One region of the Rhizobium sp. UGM030330-04 genome, then DNA from elsewhere that is predicted to be linked to it. Evidence: predicted binding sites of a transcription regulator. Region 1 holds the regulator's gene; the other holds the start of a gene.
The links. The regulator PhoB, encoded in region 1, activates phosphate uptake and scavenging genes when phosphate is short. The targets are predictions, from matches to a motif close to TGTCATNNANCTGTCAT.
Positions count from the first base shown of each region.

Region 2: N434_RS15845 (esterase-like activity of phytase family protein) is a predicted target of PhoB. The motif match lies at 3,296-3,312, and genes of this name have one in related genera.

Region 1 covers NZ_QKML01000001.1:222,397-228,442, forward strand. Annotated here, with positions in the region: gene argF (ornithine carbamoyltransferase) at 1-313, opposite strand, end outside; gene N434_RS01110 (aspartate aminotransferase family protein) at 368-1,567, opposite strand; gene N434_RS01120 (GcrA family cell cycle regulator) at 1,999-2,532, shown strand; gene phoB (phosphate regulon transcriptional regulator PhoB) at 2,829-3,512, opposite strand; gene phoU (phosphate signaling complex protein PhoU) at 3,543-4,268, opposite strand; gene pstB (phosphate ABC transporter ATP-binding protein PstB) at 4,366-5,181, opposite strand; gene pstA (phosphate ABC transporter permease PstA) at 5,196-6,046, opposite strand, start outside.
Region 2 covers NZ_QKML01000010.1:780-6,825, reverse strand. Annotated here, with positions in the region: gene lon (endopeptidase La) at 29-2,446, shown strand; gene hupB (DNA-binding protein HupB) at 2,735-3,010, shown strand; gene N434_RS15845 (esterase-like activity of phytase family protein) at 3,363-5,561, shown strand; gene N434_RS25980 (hypothetical protein) at 5,751-5,888, opposite strand.

The DNA of each region.
Region 1 (6,046 bases):
GGATCATGATGGCGTCGACATAGCGCGACAGCACCTTGGCCGTATCACCGATCGTTTCCGCCCGGCCGAGCTGCATTTCCGTGCCCGACAGGAACAGCGTCTCCCCGCCGAGCTGGCGCATGCCGACATCGAAGGAAACGCGGGTTCGGGTCGACGGCTTTTCGAAGATCATCGCCAGCATCTTGCCGGCAAGCGGCTTTTCAGCCGTGCCGGCCTTGGTGGCAATCTTGCGCGCGCGCGCATCATCAAGAATCGTCCGCAGATCCTCCGGACCGACGGCCGAAAGGTCGAGAAAATGTTTTGGTGAAGCCATTTCAAACTGTCCCATGCTTGCGAGCCTCCGACAGAGGCCCGCCCTAGATTGGTTTCAGGCGATTTTCGCCTGTTTCGCTGTGAGGGAAGCGGCAGCCGCTTCCACACGCGCCAGCCCTTCACGGGCCTCTTCAGCCGTGGTGACGAGCGGCGGCAGAAGGCGGATAACGTTGTCACCCGCCGGCACGCCAAGCAGGTGCTCCGCGCGCATGGCCTGCAGCAGTTCGCCCGAGGGCACCTTGGCCTTGATGCCGAGAAGCAGGCCTTCGCCACGGATTTCCTCGATCACGTCAGGATAACGATCCTTCAGCGAAGCCAGGCCCTGGCGGAAGACCAGCGCGACATCCCGGACCTTTTCCAGAAAGCCCTCGGAGAGAACGACGTCCAGCACGGCGTTGCCAACCGCCATGGCGAGCGGATTGCCGCCATAGGTGGTGCCATGCACACCGGCCGTCATGCCGGAAGCGGCCTCCGCCGTCGCCAGACACGCACCGAGCGGAAAACCGCCGCCGATACCCTTGGCAACCGCCATGATATCGGGCGCGACGCCCGTCTGTTCATAAGCAAACAGCTTGCCCGTGCGGCCAACGCCCGTCTGGACCTCATCGAAGATCAGCAGCAGACCGTGCTCGTCGCACAATCCGCGCAGGAGTTGCAGGAATTCCTTGCTGGGCGCGCGAATGCCGCCCTCGCCCTGAATGGGCTCGATCAAAAGCGCCGCCGTCTCGTCCGTGATGGCCGCCTTCAGCGCGTCGACATCGGCGAAGGGAACCTGATCGAAACCTTCAACCTTGGGGCCGAAACCTTCCAGATATTTCTGCTGGCCGCCGGCAGCGATGGTCGCCAGCGTGCGGCCATGGAAGGCGCCTTCGAAGGTGACGATACGGAATTTTTCCGGATGGCCCTTTGAATAATGATAACGGCGCGCGGTCTTGATGGCACATTCCAGCGCTTCCGCACCGGAATTGGTGAAGAAGACCTTGTCCGCGAACGTTGCTTCCGTCAGCCGCCTAGCGAGCTTTTCCTGCCCCGGCACTTCATAGAGGTTCGAAACATGCCAGACCTTCTCGGCCTGCGTCTTGATCGCCTCCACGAGATGCGGATGGGCGTGGCCCAGCGAGTTGACCGCGACGCCTGCCGCAAAATCCAGATATCGCTCGCCGCTTTCCGTGAACAGCCAGACGCCTTCGCCGCGCTCGAAACGCAGGGGGGCTCTTGCAAATGTATCGAACAATGGCGCGGCGGCTTCGGCCATGGCTGTATCACTCCTTGCGCGGATGCGCTGTCAGACGGTTGTCAATAGGCTTCGAGGGTTATCCCTCGCCTGAAAATCAAAAATGCCGCCTTGCGGCGGCAGGGGCACTATTGTCACTTCGCTTGCCGATGTCAACAAAAGTCCGCGTTTCCCGGGCTTCTCAAGCATTAGTATGTGGCCGCAGCCGAGCCCCAAGGTGTTGCCTTTCAGACTCAACTCGCCAGCAAGTTGGGGAAAACCGGAAAATCGATTCCAGATGATTCCCGCGACTCTTGCCACGGAGTCGGGCTGGCACTAGGTTAATCGCTAATTACTAGACTGCATTGCGGCGGAACTAGTCACCTAAAATCCGGCGGAAACCACGCTCGCGGCATGTCTCGCGAGACGGAGAGGGATTCTGTCGAAATATACGCGACAAGCGGAGAAGCGGCATGAACTGGACAGACGAGCGGGTCGAGAAACTCAAGAAATTGTGGGCCGAAGGACTGAGCGCCAGCCAGATAGCAGCACAGCTGGGCGGCGTCAGCCGCAACGCCGTGATCGGCAAGGTGCATCGCCTCAACCTGCCGGGACGCGTCAAGGCTGGCGGCCCGGTCACGTCGGCGCGCTCCGCGCCTAAGCGCACCGCCGCCCCTGCCCCGCGCGCAACGAATTTCGCGGCTCGCGTCAGCGCGGCACCGGCACGGGCTCTGAACCGCTCGAACGCGGCAACGGCTCTCCATGAGGAGATCGACATCGAGACCGCTGAAGTTCTCGATTACGCTCCCTCCAGAAACGTCGTTACGCCGATTTCCCGCCGCCTGACGCTGACGGAACTGACGGAGCGCACCTGCAAATGGCCGGTTGGCGATCCGCTGAAGGATGATTTCCATTTCTGCGGTTGTGAAGCGCTGGAATCTTCGCCCTATTGCAAGTTCCATGCGAAACTCGCCTACCAGCCGGTGAGCGAGCGCCGCAAGGCTTGAGTGTTGCGGCACGCATTCAGCACTCAAAAACTACGGGCCTTCGGGCCCGTTTTTTTATGGCAAAGGCAGGCCCGTTCCGGGGAGCGATGCACCAATGGAGTACCGGCCCTTTCCTCCATCGCCGTCAGACATCGCGCCACAATCCGGATATCAACCGGTCGTCGATCGTGCGCTCCGAAGATTGAGATGCCGCTTTCGAGAAAAGTCCAAAATCGAAAGGCCCGACACCGCAATGGTATCGGGCCTTTCAATTTTGGGCGAATGTATCCTGACCGAGGCCTTCAGTTCGGCTGCGGTCAGGCTTCCATGGAATATCCGGCACCGCGCACGGTGCGGATGACATCCTGCATATGCGAAAAATTGAGTGCCTTGCGCAGACGGCCGACATGCACGTCGACAGTGCGTTCATCGACATAGATATCGTGACCCCAGACGCCATCCAGCAGTTGCGAGCGGGAAAACACTCGGCCCGGAGAGGTCATCAGGAATTCCAGCAGGCGGAATTCCGTCGGGCCGAGGCGCACTTCGCGGCTTTTGCGATGAACGCGATGGGTTTCGCGATCCAGCTCAATATCGCCGCATTTCAGCACCGATGAGAGAACCTCGGGGCGAGCCCGACGCAGCATCGCCTTGACGCGGGCCATGAGCTCCGGCGTCGAGAACGGCTTCACGACATAATCGTCCGCACCGGTGGCAAGACCGCGAACGCGCTCGCTTTCTTCACCGCGCGCCGTCAGCATGATGATGGGCAGCCGCTCGGTTTCCGGCCGCATTCTCAGCCGCCGGCACAGTTCGATGCCGGAAACCCCGGGCAGCATCCAATCCAGGATGAGCAGATCAGGAATACGTTCCTGCAGCCGGATTTCCGCTTCGTCTCCACGGGGTATCGTGTCGACGTCGTATCCCTCAGCCTCGAGATTGTAACGAAGCAGGACGCTCAGCGCTTCCTCGTCTTCCACAACTGCAATCTTGGGCACCATATACTAACTCCACAAGCTTCTGCTTGTCTGTTACTCGGTCACCGAACCGAGCGTGTTGGAACTGTCGTCCTTCGGACGCTCTCCCTCCGGCTGACTGCCGGTGGTCATGTAATAAATCGTCTCGGCGATATTGGTGGCATGGTCGCCGATACGCTCGATGTTCTTGGCGCAGAACAGGAGATGCGTGCAGGTGGTGATGTTGCGCGGATCTTCCATCATGTAGGTCAGAAGCTCGCGGAAGAGCGACGTATACATGGCGTCGATTTCTTCATCACGCTCGCGAATGGCATTGGCCTTCTCGGCGGAACGTGTCGAATAGACGTCGAGCACTTCCTTGAGCTGCACCAGCGCCAGTTCGGACAGGTGTTCGATGCCGCGAGCAAGCTTGCGCGGCACGCCGGTGCCGGCAACCGCGATCACCCGCTTGGCGGTGTTCTTGCCGAGGTCGCCAACACGCTCGAGATCACCGGCGATACGCAGGGTGCCGATGATTTCGCGAAGATCGGCCGCAACGGGCTGTCTTCTGGCGATGGTGACGATGGCCTTGTCGCCGATCTCACGCTCGGAATGGTCGAGGATCGTGTCATCGGAAATGACTTTCTGCGCCAGGGCAGCATCGGAATTGACGAGCGCGCGCACCGCATCTGCGCACATCTGCTCGGCCAGACCGCCCATTTCGGCGATGCGGCGGGTCAGGAACTTCAATTCCTCGTCATAGGCGGACAGAATATGCGAATGGGTCGTTGTCTGTGTCACGGTCTGATCCTCCGGCTTGGCCTTCATGCACGTGCACACCAGCGGGCACGGCAGAGGCACCAGTCTTGTTCGGTTTCGATAAAGCGCCGGCCGGAAATCAGCCGAAGCGGCCCATGATGTAGTCCTGCGTGCGCTGGTCATCCGGATTGGTGAACATCTTGTCCGTTTCGTTTTCCTCGACAAGATGACCAAGGTGGAACATGGCTGTGCGCTGGGAAACACGCGCTGCCTGCTGCATGGAGTGCGTGACGATGACAATCGTATAGTTGGCGCGCAGTTCGTGGATGAGCTCCTCGACCTTGGCGGTCGCGATCGGATCGAGCGCCGAGCAGGGCTCGTCCATCAGGATCACTTCCGGGCTGACGGCAACCGCGCGTGCGATGCAAAGGCGCTGCTGCTGGCCACCGGAAAGGCCGGTGCCGGACTCCTGGAGACGATCCTTGACCTCGTTCCACAGGCCGGCCTTCTGCAGGCTGTGTTCGACGATCTGATCCATATCCGCCTTGTTGCGGGCCAGACCATGGATGCGCGGGCCGTAGGAGATGTTCTCGTAAATCGACTTCGGAAACGGGTTCGGCTTCTGGAACACCATGCCGACGCGCGCGCGCAGCTCAACCACATCGATCGCCTGGTCGTAGATATCGTCGGTGTCGAGCGTGATCTTGCCAGTGACCCGGCAGCCATCGATCGTGTCGTTCATGCGATTGAGCGTCCGAAGGAATGTGGACTTGCCGCAACCGGACGGGCCGATCAGCGCGGTCACCGTGTTTTCGCGGACGTTGAGGTTCACGTCGTAAAGCGCACGCTTCTCGCCGTAATAAACCGAAACATCCTTGCCGATCATCTTGTATGAAACTTCATTCATTTTCTTGTCCAGCGCCTTTTCAACTGCTGCTTCCGACAACATGTTCATTGCTCAATCTCCCTCTACCAGCGCCGTTCAAAGCGGCGACGCAACAGGATTGCGCCAACATTCATGACGATGAGGAACAAAAGCAGGATGATGATAGCGCCAGATGTTCTTTCGACAAAGGCGCGTTCCGCTTCGTTCGCCCACATGTAAATCTGCACCGGCAGTGCCGTGGACGGATCCATCGGCGTTGTCGGGTAATTCGCAACGAATGCCACCATGCCGATCAAGAGCAGCGGCGCCGTTTCGCCCAGCGCGTGGGCGAGGCCGATGATGGTGCCGGTCAGAATGCCGGGCATGGCGAGCGGCAGGACGTGGTGGAAGATCGTCTGCATCTTTGAAGCGCCAAGGCCGAGCGCCGCCGCACGGATCGACGGCGGCACGGCTTTTAATGCCGCGCGCGTGGCGATGATGATCGTCGGCAGGGTCATCAGCGTCAGGACAAGGCCGCCGACCAGCGAGGCCGAACGGGGAAAGCCCATGAAGTTGATGAAGACGGAGAGGCCAAGCAGACCGTAAACGATGGAGGGAACAGCCGCGAGATTGTTGATGTTCACCTCGATGAGGTCCGTCAGACGGTTCTTCGGCGCGAACTCCTCGAGATAGATCGAGGCTGCGACACCGATCGGCAGCGACAACACCAGCACGATCAGCATCATGTAAAAGGAGCCGATCAGCGCCACGCCCACACCCGCCGCTTCCGGACGGCTCGAAGCGCCGTTGACGAAGATGCCGGTGTTGAAGTGCTTGCCGAGCTGGCCGCTTTCGGCGAGCTGGTTCATCCAGCCGAGCTGCTGGTTCGAGATACGGCGATTGGCTTCATCCGCCGTCAGGTCGACCTGGCCCTTGAAGGCGCTGTCGACGTCGC
Region 2 (6,046 bases), on a different contig from region 1:
CCGAAAGGGACCATGGAAAGGAAATGATATGACGAACATCACGTCTGCGGCATCTGGCGGTACCTATCCGGTACTTCCCCTGCGCGACATTGTCGTTTTCCCGCATATGATCGTTCCCCTGTTCGTCGGGCGGGAAAAATCCATTCGCGCTCTCGAAGAGGTCATGGGTTCGGACAAGCAGATCATGCTTGTCACCCAGATCAATGCCAGCGATGACGATCCGGCCCCGGAGGCCATCCACAAGGTCGGCACGGTCGCCAATGTCCTGCAGCTCCTGAAGCTGCCCGACGGCACGGTCAAGGTGCTGGTGGAAGGCAAGGGCCGCGCCCAGATTGATTCCTACACCGACCGCGAGGACTTCTACGAAGCCTCCGCGACGCCGCTGCAGGAACCCGCCGAAGACCCGGTTGAAATCGAAGCGCTGTCGCGTTCCGTCGTGTCTGAATTCGAGAGCTATGTGAAGCTCAACAAGAAGATTTCGCCCGAGGTTGTCGGCGCTGCCGGCCAGATCGACGATTATTCGAAGCTTGCCGACACGGTCGCTTCGCACCTGTCGATCAAGATCACCGAAAAGCAGGAAATGCTGGAAACCGTCAGCGTGAAGCAGCGGCTTGAAAAGGCGCTCGGCTTCATGGAAGGCGAGATTTCCGTGCTGCAGGTCGAAAAGCGCATCCGCTCGCGCGTCAAGCGCCAGATGGAGAAAACCCAGCGCGAATATTACCTGAACGAGCAGATGAAGGCGATCCAGAAGGAACTCGGCGACGGCGAGGACGGCCGTGACGAGATGGCCGAACTGGAAGAGCGCATCGCCAAGACCAAGCTTTCCAAGGAGGCCAAGGAAAAGGCCGAAGCGGAAATGAAGAAGCTTCGCCAGATGAGCCCGATGTCCGCGGAAGCGACCGTCGTGCGCAACTATCTGGACTGGCTGCTCGGTCTGCCCTGGGGCAAGAAGTCGAAGATCAAGACCGACCTCAACAGCGCCGAGACGATCCTCGATCAGGATCATTTCGGTCTGGACAAGGTGAAGGAACGTATCGTCGAATATCTGGCCGTACAGGCGCGCGCCTCGAAGATCCGCGGACCCATCCTGTGCCTCGTCGGCCCACCCGGCGTCGGTAAGACCTCGCTCGCCAAGTCGATCGCCAAGGCGACCGGCCGCGAATATGTCCGCATGGCGCTTGGCGGCGTGCGCGACGAGGCGGAAATCCGCGGTCATCGCCGTACCTATATCGGCTCCATGCCCGGCAAGATCGTCCAGTCGATGAAGAAGGCCAAGAAGGCGAACCCGCTCTTCCTGCTTGACGAAATCGACAAGATGGGCATGGATTTCCGTGGCGACCCGTCATCCGCACTGCTGGAGGTGCTCGATCCGGAACAGAACTCCACCTTCATGGATCACTACCTTGAGGTGGAATACGACCTGTCCGACGTGATGTTCGTGACCACGGCCAACACGCTGAACATTCCCGGCCCGCTGATGGACCGTATGGAAGTGATCCGCATCGCCGGTTACACGGAAGACGAGAAGCGCGAAATCGCCAAGCGTCACCTGTTGCCGAAGGCGATCAAGGAACATGCCCTGCGTCCGGAAGAGTTCTCGGTTACCGATGACGCTCTGATGATCGTCATCCAGCAGTACACCCGCGAGGCGGGCGTGCGCAGCTTCGAGCGCGAGCTGATGAAGCTGGCCCGCAAGGCTGTCACCGAGATCATCAAGGGCAAGGTCAAGTCCGTCGAGGTTACCGCTGCCAACGTTCCGGATTATCTGGGCGTTCCGCGGTTCCGCCATGGCGAGGCCGAGCGTGAGGATCAGGTCGGTGTTGTCACGGGTCTTGCCTGGACGGAAGTCGGCGGTGAGCTGCTCACCATCGAAGGCGTGATGATGCCGGGCAAGGGCCGCATGACGGTTACCGGCAACCTCAAGGAAGTGATGAAGGAATCCATTTCGGCGGCGGCATCCTATGTCCGTTCGCGCGCCGTGGACTTCGGCATCGAGCCGCCGCGCTTCGACAAGAGCGACATCCACGTTCACGTTCCGGAAGGTGCGACCCCGAAGGACGGACCCTCCGCCGGTGTTGCCATGGCGACCGCCATCGTCTCCATCATGACCGGCATTCCGGTCTCGAAGGATGTGGCGATGACGGGCGAGATCACGCTTCGCGGTCGCGTGCTGCCGATCGGCGGCCTGAAGGAAAAGCTGCTTGCGGCACTGCGCGGCGGCATCAAGAAGGTGCTGATCCCGGAAGAGAACGCCAAGGATCTGGCGGAGATTCCGGACAACGTGAAGAACGAGATGGAGATCATCCCGGTTTCGCGCATGGGCGAAGTCATTAAGCACGCGCTCATCCGCCAGCCGGAGCCCATCGAGTGGGACGGCAGCATCGAGACGCCTGTTATCGCCACCGTCGAAGGTGTCGACGACGGCGGCCAGACAATCGCGCATTGATACATGCCGGCGGCGCGGAAGCCGGAATCGGTTTCCGCAAAGCGGGTGCATGGAATCAATATGTTAGGTGTCTGAAGAGACATGCGGCGCTGCGGCCCGCGCAAGTGATGCCAAATTGGCACGATTATGGGGAAGGCCGGCAGAAATGTCGGCCTTTTTTGTGAAAAAAACCGTAGACCCCTTGTTTTTCAGGCGATTCCAGCGCTTTTGAGTTGCTGCGCGCGGATGCGAACGTATTCTGCGCCGGCTTAATTTGAGTCGTTTCAAACCATTGAAAGGGGTGGAAACATGAACAAGAACGAGCTCGTCTCTGCTGTTGCCGAAAAGGCTGGTCTCACGAAGGCAGATGCTGCTTCCGCGGTTGATGCAGTATTCGAAACCGTACAGAGCGAACTGAAGAACGGTGGCGACATCCGCCTGGCCGGCTTCGGCAGCTTCTCCGTAAGCCGCCGTGAAGCCTCCAAGGGCCGTAACCCTTCCACGGGTGCTGAAGTCGATATCCCGGCTCGCAACGTGCCGAAGTTCTCCGCAGGCAAGGGCCTGAAGGACGCCGTCAACTCGTAAGGTTTCCGGAAGGCCATGACGCCCGGCGGCGGGCGGATGGCTTTTCAGGTTCACGAGGAAGCATGTTTTGACGCGCTGACCCATCAGCAGGCACAAAGACGGGCAGGCCTTCCGAGAATCTCTCGGATGGCCAGACTTCTTAGCTGGTATGGTGTGGATTGAAAGTATCGATGCGCGCCTGTGTAGCTTCCATCCGGACACACGGCGTTTCGATACGCGGAATGTGCGCATAAACACGAAAGCCCGGCCTTCACGGCCGGGCTTTTTGATTCAGCCGCAAGGAAATGTCATGCCACTGTCATGTCTTTGACGCAGAAGCCATGGGGTATTTTTGGACCCAAGGGGGATTATAATGGCGTTCCGATTTTCTCATATGGCTTTGACTGCTGCGCTGCTTACATCCGCAGCTTTTCCGGCCGCTGCCGAGCCGGTTTTCAACCGCATCGCATCTTTCCCGGTGGCGCAGAACCTGCCTGCCGACAAGGATGCAAAGTCCGTCACGTCGGCTGAAATCATCACCGCCAGCGAAGATGGCAAGACCCTGATCTATTCGGACAGCCCGCTTGGTGGCATCGGCTTCATCGACATCACCGATGCGAAGGCCCCGAAGGCAGGCGGCGCGTTGCTGCTCGAAGGCGAGCCGACCTCGGTTGCCGTCGCCGGCGTCAAGGTTCTGGCCGGCGTCAACACGTCGGAAAACCGCGCCAAGCCGTCCGGCAAGCTGGTGACGGTCGATATCGCCACCAAGAAGATCGAGGCAAGCTGTGATCTGGGCGGCCAGCCCGATTCGGTTGCCGTCTCTCCGGACAAGACCTTTGCCGCCATCGCAATCGAAAACGAGCGCGACGAAGAGGTGAATGAAGGTGCGCTGCCGCAGATGCCGGCTGGCTATCTGGTAACGGTCGGCCTGAAGGACGGCGTTGCCGACTGCGCGACGCTGAAGAAGATCGAACTCACCGGTCTCGCTGAAATCGCCCCGGAAGATCCGGAGCCGGAATTCGTTTCGATCAACGCCAATGGCGAGATCGCGCTCACGCTGCAGGAAAACAACCATATCGTCATTCTCGACGGCAAGACCGGCACGGTGAAGACGCATTTCTCCGCCGGCACGGTTGATCTCGAAGGCATCGACACGAAGTCCGACGGCCAGCTGAAGTTCACCGACAAGCAGGAAGGCCGCAAGCGCGAGCCGGACGCGGTGAAGTGGCTGGACAACGACCGCATCGTCATCGCCAACGAAGGCGACTGGCAGGGCGGTTCGCGCGGCTTTACCATCTTCGACAAGACGGGCAAGCTTCTCTATGAATCCGGCGCCTCGCTCGAGCATGCGGTTGCGGCCATCGGCCACTATCCGGAAAAGCGCTCCAAGGCCAAGGGCATCGAGCCGGAAGGTCTGGAAGCGGCAACATTCGGCGACCAGAAGTACTTCTTCGTGCTTTCCGAGCGTGCCTCCGTCGTCGCTGTCTACAAGGACACCGGCAAGGAGCCGGAACTGACCCAGCTCCTGCCTTCGGGCGTTTCGCCGGAAGGCGCAGTCGCCATCCCGTCGCGCAATCTGCTCGCCACGGCCAACGAGGTCGATCTGGTCGAGGACGGCGGCGTCCGCTCGCACGTCATGCTCTATGAGCGCGCTGAGGGCGAAGCAGCCTATCCGCAGCTGGTTTCCGCCACCGTTGACGGCGCACCGATCGGCTGGGGCGCTCTTTCGGGCCTGGTCGGCGATGCCGAGAAGCCTGGCATTCTTTATGCCGTTTCCGACTCGGTCTATGGCAACCAGCCGTCGATCTACACCATCGACGCGACGAAGAAGCCCGCCACCATCACCAGCGTGCTGCGCATCAAGCGTGACGGTATCGCTGCCCAGAAGCTCGATATCGAAGGTATCACGCTGGATGGCAAGGGCGGCTTCTGGCTGGCCTCGGAAGGCGACAGCGCCAAGCTCGTTCCGCACGCGCTCTACAACGTCAACGCCAAGGGTGAAATCAAGGCCGAGATCGCGCTGCCGAAGGAACTTCTCGCCGGTGAGACCCGCTTCGGTTTCGAAGGCGTGACCATGATCGGCAAGGGCGACGATGCGACGCTGTGGATGGCCGTTCAGCGTGAATGGGGCACGGACGAGAAGGGCTTCGTCAAGCTCGTCTCCTACAAGCCGAAGTCCAAGGAATGGGGCGCGGTGCGTTACCCGCTCGACAAGACCGAGGCAGGCTGGGTCGGTCTCTCCGAAATCACCGCGCAGGGCGAATATGTCTATATCGTCGAGCGTGACAACCAGATCGGTGACAAGGCCAAGATCAAGAAGCTCTACCGCGTTGCAATCGCGGACCTGAAGCCGGGCAAGATTGGCGGCGAGCTGCCGCTGGTGGCCAAGCAGGAAGCCCATGATTTCCTGCCGGACCTCAAGGCCCAGACCAACGGCTACGTCGTCGACAAGCTGGAAGGCTTCACCTTCGACAAGGCTGGAACGGCCTATGCCGTGACCGACAATGACGGTGTGGACGATTCGTCCGGTGAGACGCTGTTCTTCACGGTCAATCTGAAGGCGATCAACTGATCGCGCCGAACGGCACTGCAAAATGGGAAAAGCCGGGCATAGCCCGGCTTTTTTATTGCGGAAGCGATACGGCGACAGGTCAGCGCTTTGCGCGAAGCAACACAGTTCACGGCCGTTAAGCGGCCGTGCGGCGTCGGTATCTGATAGGAGCGGGTTTATGCGGGAAAATACGCTGACGACCGTGGCGGGTCACCGTCCCATGGAATTCTTGTTTTTGGGAGTGTCCTGCTTTTCCGAATCCTGCTGAACCCAGCGGAAAAAAATATAAACAGGCAGCGCTATAAGCGCGAGCGTCACAAACGCGTCGATCGTCATGGTTTCATCCATCAGTTCCACCGTTCATCATGAAACGGTGCAAAAACAATGCCCGAAATCCCTTTAAAAAGTCTGAATCCGCTTATTTTCCGGTATGTTACGGAGTGGAACAGGGGGGGAGGTGGAGCTGTCGGAATCTGGAGCAGAAGTGCCGATTTGGAATAGATTCG